DNA from 4 places in the Lysinibacillus sp. FSL P2-0066 genome. Region 3 is predicted to be linked to each of the others. Evidence: riboswitches for the same ligand, from Rfam matches in the RefSeq annotation. Region 3 holds a riboswitch; each other region holds the start of a gene.
The links. A riboswitch is a leader RNA that binds a small molecule or an ion and turns the genes downstream of it on or off. The one in region 3 is predicted to bind cobalamin.

Region 1 (3,153 bases), 440 kb from region 3:
TGAACGCCAATTTTTGCGAGTTCACCTTGCATTAATTCTGCCATTGGTTTTTGAATCGCATCGGATGCAATGTAAATCAAATCTAAAGTCAACGGCTGTCCGTTTTTTGAACGAATTTTTTCACCCTTCGGTAATGTCCACCCTGCCTCATCTAGCAATTGTTGGGCTTTTTCTGGATTGTATACAATAGGTGCTAAATCTATATTGGCATAAGGAATTGCATCCCAGAACAATGTGTTCGCTACTTTTTCCGTACCATGTGTAATACTGTCGACCATTTGTTCCTTATTAATAGCATACTGAATGGCTTGACGTACCTTTAACTCAGATAATGGACCAGATTGTGTATTGAATAGCAGTGCTTTCGTAGATAAAGGCTCAGAGGTAGCAGTTTTGTATTTGCCACTGTCTTTTAAATACGTATAGTTATCTAAACTAATAATGCCACGGCCATAAATTAAATCTAATTCTTCGTTTTCAAATGCTAATGAAATAGATTCTGAGTCTGGGATAATTTTTACTTTTATTTGTTCTACTAATGGTTGTTCTCCCCAATAGTTTTCATTGCGACTAAATAATGCATATTCATCCTTTTTGTATTCAGTTAATACCCAAGGGCCTGTTCCAATCGGTGCTTTGATAGAATCTTGCGTCATATCACCATCTGGGAATCCGTCATCCCCTAAAAAACGGAAAGGTCTGACAAAGGCAAGTTCGTTTAAGACAGGATAATATGGCTCATCCAATTGCAGACGAATTGTAAAATCATCCACTTTTACAACCTCTTTCATGTGGTTAACCATCCCCATCCAAGAATGCATATCTCGATTCGCTAATACGGCGTCAAAGTTACGAATGACATTATCTGCATTAAATGTGGTGCCGTCTGAATATTTCACATCTTTTCTTAGATGGAAAGTATACGAAGTTTTATCCTCTGAGATGTCCCAGCTTTCGGCGAGCTTAGGCGTAACAGTACCATCATCGTTGTATTCCACCAAGGATTCATAAACCATTGCTTGGGCAGTCATTTGATTCGGTAAATATGTATGAGGATTCAATGGACCTACATCTAATGGCCAGCCAATCGTTATCATTTTTTCATCTGTTTGGTTTGCTGAGGTCTTTTCCTTTTCTTCATCCATGCCTGTACAGCCAGCAAGTAAACTGAACGTCAGGACAAGCAGGAAAGGAAGTAAATACTTTGTCAATCTCATTTTCTGTCTCCTATCTCTATTCGTAGTACAAATAAATCTACTTGTTGAAGAAGAGAAGGCATAAAAAAACCTTATTCTAAAAAAGAATAAGGACAGAAAAACCCACGATGAACAAGTCTCCATCCATCTCCCTATCTTTCGTAGATCATCAATGAATCTTCTTACAAGCAGGCATTCTGGCTCATGAATCATCATTTTGCTTCACCTTCCCAAGTACTCACTCAGTGGTATTTGAAACAAAACTACTCATTTACAGCTGCGGGACAGCATGGGGATTTCACCCATTTTCCTTTTAATTGAATGAAAGACGATTTCACTCAAACTTGTAATGATTGCTATGAAATTAGTAATAAACATAACATGCTCGCATGGTCACGTCAATTTTATTTTCTGAATATAATAAATAACATAAAAAGACTAGGGATTCACCCTAGTCTTCGTAATTGGAGAGTAGATGTAGTAGATTAAAAAATCATTTCGTTATCTTAATGTAGATTGCTGTACAGCTTGACGCAACGTTTTAGTAGCAGCAACCATATTGGCTAAAGCTGCAACGGTTTCTTCTTCTTTTCTCGTTTTTAAGCCACAATCTGGATTCACCCAGAATTGATGACGGTCCAGCACCTGTAGACTATCTTTCATAATAGTGAGCATTTCTTCCTCGCTTGGTACACGAGGGCTATGAATATCATAGACGCCTAAGCCAATTCCTTTATTATAGGGTTGCACTTGTAGTGAAGAAATAAGTTCCCCATGGCTTCGCGATGTTTCAATGGAAATCACATCTGCATCTAGTGCGCTAATCGGTTCGATGAAATCATTAAATTCGCAGTAACACATATGTGTATGGATTTGTGTTTCATCTTTGACACTAGATGTAGCAAGCTTGAAGGAATTGACAGCCCAATCTAAGTAAGCCCCCCATTCTTCCTTTCTAAGCGGTAAACCTTCTCTTAACGCTGGCTCGTCCACTTGAATAATCGAAATTCCTGCGTTTTCTAGTGCTTCCACCTCTTTGCGAAGTGCTAATGCAATTTGATAAGCGACATCTTGACGGGAAAGATCATCGCGCACAAAGGACCAATTTAATATCGTTACTGGCCCTGTCAGCATGCCCTTTACAAATCGCTTTGTTAGGCTTTGAGCATAGGCTGATTCTTTTACGGTAATTGGTGAGGCCCACGCAACATCTCCATAAATGATCGGAGGCTTCACACAGCGTGACCCGTATGAAACGACCCATGCTTTTTCTGTAAAGGCAAAGCCAGTCAATTTTTCACCAAAATATTCTACCATGTCTGTACGCTCAAATTCACCATGAACAAGTACATCGATATCTAATTCCTCTTGTATAGTGATCCAGCGCTTTGTTTCGTCTTCTAAAAATGTTTCATAGGCTTCATTCGATAATTGTTTCTTTCGCCACGCATTACGATTTCTTTTCACTTCATCTGATTGCGGGAAGCTACCGATTGTAGTTGTTGGAAACAGCGGTAATCCTAAGGCTTGTTGTTGGATCGTTTGTCGCTTCGTAAAATTACTGTGTCGTTCAAAATCTTGCTTTGTCACAGTTTGAACGGCTTGATGAATTAACTTATTTTGGCGGATTGGATGATTTTTTAGAGCCTCAATCGCCTTCATACTTTCTGAAAAATTATGTTGTAAGGAACCATCTTTATCTCGTCTGAATTTAGTCAGCCCCGTGATTTCTACGATTTTCTCATCTGCGAAGGCCAGAGACTGCTTTAAAACAGGGTCAAGATCATTTTCAAGAGAGGTTGTGATTGGAACGTGCTGTAGGTTACTTGATGGTTGAATCCATAGTTCAGCAGCATGACTTAGCTGTTCAATGGCTTGAATTGTCGCATTGACCTCCGCCAGGTTTGAACGCCAAATATCACGGCCATTCACTACCCCTATTCCTAATACTTTATCC
Region 2 (3,153 bases), 610 kb from region 3:
TGCATAATGCTTGAGGGGCTCGAAATGACCATAGCCCGTTACGGTTGTCGCAATGGTTTCCATATATAAAATTTGCGGCTCACCAAAGGAGACAGCTATTGAAAAACGCGTCATTAATACCTCTGTCAGGACCTCCAATTGAATGGCACCCATAATATGCACATGGATTTCCTGAAATTTTTCCTGCCAGACCACACGCAAGGACGGTTCTTCTGCTTCGAGTAAACGGAAAATCTGTAGCACTTCCTTGATATGTTGATCACCCTCATATTGAACCTTTGCCTGTAAGGTTGGGACAAGCTCATAGGGCTGTGATAGCATCGTTGTACCGATTCGATCCCCAATGTTTGCCTGGCTCAGTCCTTTGACAGCGAAAATTTCTCCTGCCTCTACCTGTTGAACGGTCTCAAAGCGACTGCCGTTATAAAGGCGAATTTCGGTCACTTTTTCTGTTACTTCGTCAAATGAAAATTCATCTCGTACATGCAACGAGCCCTTGGTTGCCTTCATAAAGGTTAAACGCTGGTGCCCATCATGACGAATCTTAAAAACCTCGCCCTCAAACGGGGCATCCTTGTCAAAATGGGAAGCCGTTAACAGCGGGAGCTGGTCAAGAAATTCCTGAATGCCCTCATCCTTTAAGGCCGAGCCAGCAAAGCAAGGGAAGGCACCTTCATTTTTAATCATTTCCTTTAATTGAGCAAGACACTGTTCATGCTCCAATGACTCATTTAGAAAGGCATCAAGCAATTTTTCATCGCGCTCCGCCAGCCATTCCATGATGCTATTTGATACATAGTCTGCTCGCAGCGGTTCATCGATGAACAACACATGCTGAGAGCAATCTTTGTGAAGCTGACTCATGACAGCCTCCACATTGGCACCTTCACGATCAATCTTATTAATAAAGAAAAAGGTAGGAACATGGTATTGACGTAAAAGTTGCCACACTGTTTCTGTATGGCCTTGTATCCCTTCGACAGCGCTAATGATAATAATGGCATAATCCATTACTCGAATGGCACGCTCCATCTCAGGGGAGAAATCGACATGCCCTGGCGTATCAATCAATGTGTATGTATCGTCGCCAATGCTCATGCGCCCCTGCTCAGCAAATATTGTAATGCCTCGTCTACGCTCTAGCTCATGATGATCAAGAAAGGTATCCTGATGATCGACTCGACCACGGGCTTGAATACTATTTGTATGAAAAAGTACTTGCTCAGAGAAGGTCGTTTTCCCTGCATCCACATGCGCAAGTACACCGATTGTTTTGTACATAGGAAATCCTCGTTTCTATAGATTGCTATCTTTTTATTGTAACAGAATACTAGCTCCTTTATTTCTTGTAAAATAGTTCGTCTTTATGTCGAAATAGTGCTAATATAATGATGATTATACTATTAGCATCATACTACTGATTGCGCGATAAATTTTCTTCTGCTAGTCTATCAATAGTATTGAACATTATAGAACGTATTGGTGCAAATGGCATTTGTCATTTGCTTAAAAGGGAAATCGGTGCAATTCCGATGCTGTCCCGCAACTGTAAATGGGGAGTCTATACAGCATGCCACTGTAGTGAAACTATGGGAAGGCGTATAGATGATGAACCTAAGCCAGGATACCTGCCAATATGTATTTTTTGACTAAGAACCACGAGGATGGGGATAGTGATATAGGTAATGATACCGTTATTTCACTATGCTACTCTCTTGGCGACAAGAGGGTTTTTTTATGCCCTTCCAACCACCTGGGTAGTAAAGAAGTCTCTGATTTCTTTCTATATTTTAACAACAAAGGAGAAAAGGACATGAAGAAATGGAAAAGTATCTGGCTGATGATAATCATTGCCTTGGTCGCTGTTTTAGGGGCTTGTAACGCAAAGGACAAAACAGAATCAGCAGCACAAGGTGAAAAGGTTGAGCCATCCGAGGCAGCAGCAGAAGTAACCATTGAAAATAATGACACAACACAAACATATAAGGAAGCACCGACAAAAGCGATTAGCTTAAATCAACATGTAACAGAAATCATGCTAGCGCTTGGCTTAGAGGATTCTATGGTAGGGACGGCTTACTTGGATGATAAAATTTACGAGCCACTGCAAGAGGCATACGATAAAGTCCCTGTCCTTTCCGATCAATACCCAACGAAGGAGCAAGTCATTGATGCCGAGGCAGATTTCCTATATGCGGGCTGGAAAAGTGGCTTCGGGGAAAAGGGTGTTGGCACACCAGAAGAGCTTGAAGAATTAGGCATTCATACGTATTTACATACGGCTTCCAACATGACAAAGCCAACATTAGAGGATATTTTTACCGATATTCGTAATATCGCGAAGATTTTCCGTATTGAGGATCGTGGTGAAGCTTTAATTGAGCAGATGACGAAAGATGTAGAGGCAGTACAAGCTAAATTACCAAAAGATAGCGAAAAATTACGGATTCTTGTGTTTGATAGCGGTGAAAAGGATGTATTTACAGCGGGTCAAAACTTTATGAATGAGCTAGTGACAATCGCGGGTGGACAAAATATCTTTGGTGATGTGGAATCAGGCTGGACAACTGTGTCGAAGGAAGATGCAGTGGACCGCAATCCAGAGGTAGTTGTCGTAATTGATTACGGTGAAACAACAGCAGAACAAAAGATCCAATTCTTAAAAAATGATCCAGCATTGAAGGAGATGGAAGCTGTTAAAAATGAGCGCTTTGTTATTCTACCACTTTCAGCAGCGTCTGAAGGGGTTCGTGCGGCAGAGGCGATTGAAATTTTAGCAAAGGGCTTCTATCCTGAAAACTTTTAATCCATTCGAGCTAGCGTTTTGCTAGCTCCTTTTTTATAAGGAGCGATAAAAATGAACGCATTTCAAAAAAATGTACCAGATCAAACTTTTGAAACATTAAACCGTCATGGTGAATTCACACGTCTTGCAGTCAGCCCCGGCATTATCAATAAGCATTATACGCCTGCGCAATTTCAAAAAATAGCCGAAATTGCAGGCGAAAAGGGAGCAATAAAGTATTCGGCCTCCTACAGTATTCTCGTATCCATTCCAACAAGTGATGCGTCAGAAGCGATACAAGCCTTACAGGAAGCGGGTCTTTATGTTGTGCCCTCAGGTCCTATCATTGCCATGAGGGCCTGTGATTT
Region 3 (3,153 bases):
CGCCATTGTCTTAGCACATAACATATTCCTTGTACAGAAGTGGTTAGAATTAAAAAGTATAAACAACTAATACTGCCAAGGACTATAAAGAACAGCTGTTGTGCTGCTAACATACTTGCATTCCCGATAAAGACAGTCCAATTGCTCCAGGTAAACGACCAAATATGGGCAGGGAGTGCATTCGTTGATGATGTAAAGGAAAGTAAAATAGAAACGAGGCTTGTTAATAAGAAAAAGCCAGGTAGCAATAATAATTTGAAATAGTATGTAAGCGGAATTTTTGCACCTACAATGATAAAAGCACTCATTACAAAAAATGTAATGAGTGAAAGTCGTTCATCTCTCATAATGAGCGTTATGAGAAGTAGTCCAAGTGAAAATATCATTTTTTCTAGCGGATGAACGGACGCTAGCTTATTCAGATAGGCATACTTATCAATGAGTAACATAATGGTTAACCTTCTTTGTGTTTGCCACGCATATAGCCGATGAAGTAGCCAATAAAGCCAGCTCCTATAGCTGCCTGTAGCACGAATAATAAGCTTTCGATTTCACCACTAGGTGGCTCCCATAGACTCTCAAACCATGGCTCATATTCCGCATTGATTTCACCAATAGCTGCTTCTGCCTCACCATCAGCACCACCAAATTCAGCACCTTTTTGTATGAACAACGGAATAATGGCTAACAACACTACAATGGCTAACAGCAATAAATTTTTTTTCATCTTTAATGTGCCTCCTTTGTTGAGAAAACACGTAAAGTTTTTAATTCGCTAATATTGTATTTTTTCAAGAAATTCATCACAATGACGGTTAAAATGCCTTCACTCACGGCTAAAGGAATTTGAGTTAAGGCAAAAATACCTGCAAACTTTGTAAAGGATGCCATAAAGCCTCCAACCTCAGAAGGGAAGGCTAGTGCTAGTTGTACAGAAGTCACAACATATGTACCTAAATCACCAAGCATGGCTGCAAAGAAAACGGCTAGTGAAAATGACAAGCCTACTTTTTGTGCTCCTTTAAAGACAAAGTAAGCAATAAAAGGACCTACAATAGCCATAGAAAAGGCATTAGCCCCTAAAGTTGTAATTCCTCCATGAGCTAATAATAAAGATTGAAATAATAAAACGATTGTTCCAATTACACTCATTGCTAGAGGGCCAAAGAGTACTGTCCCAAGTCCTACACCAGTTGGGTGAGAGCAACTACCTGTAACTGAAGGGATTTTTAGGGCGGATAGCACAAAGGCAAAGGCTCCTGAAAGCCCCAAAAGCATTTTGGTTTCAGGATTTTCATCAATGGTTTTTCGAATAGAACGCAATCCTAGAATGATAAATGGGATAGAGATCACCCACCAAAAAATAGCCCATTCGATTGGTAAAAAACCTTCCATGATATGCATGGCAAAGGCACGTTTTGGCACGATTAAAAAGGCCAGTAAAAAATAACTAAGTTTCCACCATGATAATTTCAAAAAGCTTTCCTCCTAACTAATTAATAGATTTTTAGAATATTGCGTGCGTAATTAAAAAAAGCACTTCTCCTTAGGTGGAAAAGTGCATAGCTAAAAAAGCAAATAACAGTCTCATCTGCTAAGCCGCACACCTATCCTCGTAGGTTGAAACGATCACTTATTTTTCGGCAGGTCTCCTGGCTCTAGTTCAATGCTTTATAGGTCTTCCCATCCGTTGGACAGTGACATATTCTATAAAGCTCCCTATTACAGTGGCGGGACCGCGCCGGACTCAAACCGGCTTCCCTTTTAAGCAAAATGACAAGCACTTTGCACCGAAAAACATTCAAATTGTGAGATTTCACGACAAAGTGTAACATGAATTTCCATAAATATGCTATACCTTTTATGAAATTTTTTAAATTAAAGGTCAACGGTGAATATTCTGATAAAATTTTGTGCGCAAATTATATAGATTGTATAAATTTCATACCTAGTTCCATTCAAAATTGATAAATTTGTCATAAATTTTTAAAGAAATATTGAAATTTTAAAATAATAAGATATGATAAAGACAGTTTTCTATTTAAAATTCTAATAAAAATTTCATATAAAACGTCAATAAGTGCTCGAATAGCTCGAGATAATAGGGAAATTGGTGAAAATCCAATACAGCCCCCGCTACTGTAATAGCTGATGAAATCGCAAAGCCACTGGTGCAAACTTGGGAAGGTGCGACAGTAAAATGAAGCTTAAGTCAGGAAACCTGCTTATTTGATTGTGCATGCAAACTTTTCGGAGGGAGAAGTTGAAGCGAAAGCGGGTACCTGTATTTCATTCTATTCGTTTTTATTTGGCTTCTACAAAACCTTTACTCTTCGTTATAGAGTAAAGGTTTTTCTTTTTCCAAAAAGCAAATGAGGGGAGACAGAAGATGACAACTTGGAATTTAGAGGGGATGAAAACACATCTCTTTATTTGCAATGGCAGTAGCTGCATGAAAAAGGATGGGGAGGAAATTACCTTAGCCATTCGAGATGAGATACAGCGGCAAGCACTCGATCAGGAAATACATACGACAAGAACGCGCTGTAATGGACGCTGCAAGGATGCTTGTGTGGTAATCGCTTATCCTCAAGGAAACTGGTATCGTGTGCCATCAACAGAGCATGCTAGAACACTAGTACAAGATTTACATCATGAATCCTTATACAACGAACATGTCTTTACACTTCGTGAAGGTACATTACAGCGTACTGCTCAAACAACTGCCATTAAAGGGATCGAAAAGGTGAAAGAGGGGTAACAACATGGCGCAAAAAGGAAAAATTTTCGTAGTAGGCTTTGGACCTGGAGATTTTAAGCATATTACGACACGTGCAGTAGAGGCTTTACAACAAAGTGATATGATTATAGGCTATAAAACCTATGTAGAGCTGATTCAAGATTTAGTAAGTGCAAAATCGATTGTTAGTACAGGCATGACAGAAGAAGTGTCGCGTGCACAGGAAGCCGTTCGTCAAGCTGAAGCAGGGAGCATCGTCTCAGTAATTTCGAGTGGTGATGCAGGCGTCTATGGCATGGCAGGATTAGTCTATGAGGTGTTAATTGAGCTAGGCTGGACAGAAGCAACAGGAATTGAAGTTGAAATTGTTCCTGGGATTTCTGCGATTAATTCATGCGCTAGCATACTTGGTG
Region 4 (3,153 bases), 2.2 Mb from region 3:
GTTAATATCAACGTTTCCATTTTCAATGAGCGGTCTACGAGTCTAGCAAAGCTCATAACAACTACCATCGTGATGATAGCACCAATCATACTGAAGGTTGGCAGCGCATACAAACCGACAACAGGTATAGAAATACTAAAAAAGATCGTTAAAACAGCACCAACAGAAGCCCCTGATGAAACCCCTAGTGTATATGGATCTGCTAATGGATTTTTTAATAAACCTTGGAATGCTGCTCCAGCAATAGCTAGAGATGCGCCTACTAGTCCCGCTAATAACACGCGAGGCAAACGAATTTTCCAAAAGATATTGGCGGCTGTTTCATCAACCGCCTTATTCCACAATACTTCTAGTGGAATATGAACTGAGCCTATTGCTACGCCACACCAGATGCTAATAAGAAGAAGCGTACATGTTAGTGTATAGGCTAGTGCTATTTTTTTCACTTAAATACCTCAGGATAGATCGCTTTTGCTAATTCTTCTAGACCTTCTGCTAAACGTGGTCCTTGACGACTTGTTGTGCTTTCATCTACCTGCACAATCGCATTATTTTTCACGGCATTAATCGTATCAAAGCCCGCACGTTTTGGTATCTTCGTTAAAATATCTGGTACATAATGATATGTCACCACGATGACATCTGGGTTTTTCGCGATAATTTGCTCTGCATCAATTTTATACCAATTATCGCCATCTACAGCTACATTCTCTGCATTGAGCATTTCAAGCATTGCATTCATAAATGTGCCATTACCAGCTGTATAAATATCTGGCTCATCCGATGCTTCAACTAACACTTTTTTTGGTTCAACGTCCTTGACTTTAGTCAAAATTCCTTCTACTTTAGCCTTCATATTAGCGACAATTTTTTCTGCCTCTGGTAATTTTCCTGTAGCACGTCCAAGCTGCTCAATTGTCGTATATGTTTCATTAAAGTCTTGTGCATTTTTTACTACAAATACTTTTAAACCTGCCGATTCAAGCTGTGCAATAGCCTCTTCTGAAAGAGACATGCTAGATTCGTGAGAAAAAACGATATCTGGTTTTAAGGCAATAATTTTTTCAATATCGTATTCCATGCCGCCAACCTTATCCTTCTCAGCTGCCTCTGGTGGATAATCGTCGTTGTCAGTAACACCAACTATTTCATCATTTAAACCGAGTCCAAAAAGAATTTCAGTGTTACTTGGAATAAGTGAAACAATTTTCTCCGGAGGTGCTTCGAGTGTAATGTCCTTACCAAGGGCATCTGTTATTGTCATTGGGAATGTTGCTTCATCCACCTGTGCCTTTTCTTGCTGTGTTTGCTGCTCATTAGCTGGCTTGTTATCCTTTGCTTCCTGTCCACAAGCAGCTAGCAAGCCCACTGCTAAAAATGCTGATAATCCTATTTTCCAAAATTTCTTCATGTGAATCCTCCTTGGTTGATCCGTGCGATATTTCTTATTCTAATCAAAATAATACCCCTCATCTTTGAAAGATGAGGGGTCAAAATCGCACCAAAAAACTGATACAAAATCCACCACCCTATCCTCGTAGGTTGTATGTCGTTATAAAGGCAGGTCTCCTGGCTAGTGCTGCTTGCGATTTTTCAAGCCTTCCCGAAATATTCAGTGGCATCATTTGAAAAAACTCACACTTACAGTGGCGGGACCGCATCGGAATTACACCGATTTCCCTTTTCACTTTACTTAAGTAAAGAACCTTTATAATATTCAGTTGATTTCATTATACATGAAAATGAAAGAAGTCGCCTCCATTCAAGACGACTTCCAAGCTATTATACAATTTCAGAAAAGTATTGGACTGTTTTCATTTGAGCACCCATTTCTCTTAATGACCATGTCTGCTCTAAATAAACGTCCGCAAGTTTTTCATATTTCCCACCAAATTTATGTGCCCATTCAACCGCTACAACACTTTCATAAAGATGAGCCATCTTTTTCGCCATATCTTTTGCTTCAAAAGTTTTCGTCGCTTCGTCTAAAGCGCTAAAGAGTTGTAGTTTCGCAGACATATCCTCCAATTTTTCTTTAACGATTTGTACCAATGAGCTGTCAGCTAATTTGTCTAATCGTTCCTTCATCTCATGTACAAACAATTCATGGGCATGGAACTTATCTACCAAACGAATGAGTTCTAAGGCCAAAATATTAGCCGTCCCCTCCCACACCGTCAACACTTGCGCGTCTCTTAATAAGCGTGGCGTTACAAAGTCTTCGATATAGCCATTACCTCCGTGTAATTCAATTGCCTCACTAGCATAATGAACGGCTTGCTCTGCCGTTTCCTTTTTCATAATGGCAATATATAAACGATTCATAATAAGGTCTTGCTGTGTTCCCTGTCCACTCGTCACTTTATCGTATAACTGAATAAGATCAAAAACTGTCGCTACCTCCACGTGCAACTTAGCTGCAAATTTACCTAAAGCATCCTGAATCATAGGGTATTGTGTTAAGGGCTTGCCAAATGCATGTCGATTGGTTACATAATGTTTTGCCTCTAAGAAGCCGCGGCGCATAATACCAATTGAAGCGACTGCATTACAAATTCTTGATAGATTTAGTGCTTCTAGCATGTAATAAATCCCTTTATTTTGCTCTCCTACAACATAGGCAAGTGCACCTTCAAATTCTACCTCACCAGAGGGAACAGCCCGAACCCCTAGTTTATCTTTCAGTCGGCGAATACGTAGATGATTCGCTGTTCCATCTTCTTTGCGCCATGGAACTGCAAACAACGTTAAGCCTTTGGAACCTGCTGGCGCATCTTCTAGTCGCGCCAATACCATCGCTACACCACACATGCCTGCATTGGAGGCAAAGTATTTTTCACCATATAGACGATACGCAGTGCCATCCTTTCTAGCCTCCACCACATTTGCACCAACATCAGAGCCTCCTTGACGTTCTGTTAAAAATGTCGCACCTTCATATAAATCTGTGTCACCTGTTGCACAAACATGTGGTAAAAAACGCTGCTTTACCTCTTCATCCGCATAATGATCTAATAGATAGGCAGTAGCCATCGTCAATGTTACGGGACAGTAAAAACCAGGCTCTGCATGTGATAGCATATAACCTTGCGCAAAGCTATAAACATAATTACCCTTGTGACCTAGCTGCGGAATATCCTTGTGTACATAACC

Region 1: it holds a riboswitch for cobalamin, as region 3 does, so the genes downstream of both, nikA (nickel ABC transporter substrate-binding protein) here and MKZ14_RS13545 (energy-coupling factor ABC transporter permease) in region 3, are expected to answer to the same signal.
Region 2: it holds a riboswitch for cobalamin, as region 3 does, so the genes downstream of both, MKZ14_RS10395 (ABC transporter substrate-binding protein) here and MKZ14_RS13545 (energy-coupling factor ABC transporter permease) in region 3, are expected to answer to the same signal.
Region 4: it holds a riboswitch for cobalamin, as region 3 does, so the genes downstream of both, MKZ14_RS02660 (ABC transporter substrate-binding protein) here and MKZ14_RS13545 (energy-coupling factor ABC transporter permease) in region 3, are expected to answer to the same signal.

The regions. Positions count from the first base shown of each region.
Region 1 covers NZ_CP150202.1:2,262,376-2,265,528, reverse strand. The annotation lists gene nikA (nickel ABC transporter substrate-binding protein) at 1-1,217, opposite strand, end outside; cobalamin riboswitch at 1,366-1,559, opposite strand; gene metE (5-methyltetrahydropteroyltriglutamate--homocysteine S-methyltransferase) at 1,698-3,153, opposite strand, start outside.
Region 2 covers NZ_CP150202.1:2,099,337-2,102,489, forward strand. The annotation lists gene MKZ14_RS10390 (translation factor GTPase family protein) at 1-1,281, opposite strand, end outside; cobalamin riboswitch at 1,464-1,651, shown strand; gene MKZ14_RS10395 (ABC transporter substrate-binding protein) at 1,814-2,806, shown strand; gene MKZ14_RS10400 (precorrin-3B methylase) at 2,858-3,153, shown strand, end outside.
Region 3 covers NZ_CP150202.1:2,706,636-2,709,788, reverse strand. The annotation lists gene cbiQ (cobalt ECF transporter T component CbiQ) at 1-449, opposite strand, end outside; gene MKZ14_RS13550 (energy-coupling factor ABC transporter substrate-binding protein) at 455-727, opposite strand; gene MKZ14_RS13545 (energy-coupling factor ABC transporter permease) at 730-1,476, opposite strand; cobalamin riboswitch at 1,625-1,810, opposite strand; cobalamin riboswitch at 2,062-2,244, shown strand; gene MKZ14_RS13540 ((2Fe-2S) ferredoxin domain-containing protein) at 2,390-2,761, shown strand; gene cobJ (precorrin-3B C(17)-methyltransferase) at 2,766-3,153, shown strand, end outside.
Region 4 covers NZ_CP150202.1:538,572-541,724, reverse strand. The annotation lists gene MKZ14_RS02665 (iron ABC transporter permease) at 1-446, opposite strand, end outside; gene MKZ14_RS02660 (ABC transporter substrate-binding protein) at 443-1,411, opposite strand; cobalamin riboswitch at 1,542-1,725, opposite strand; gene MKZ14_RS02655 (acyl-CoA dehydrogenase family protein) at 1,783-3,153, opposite strand, start outside.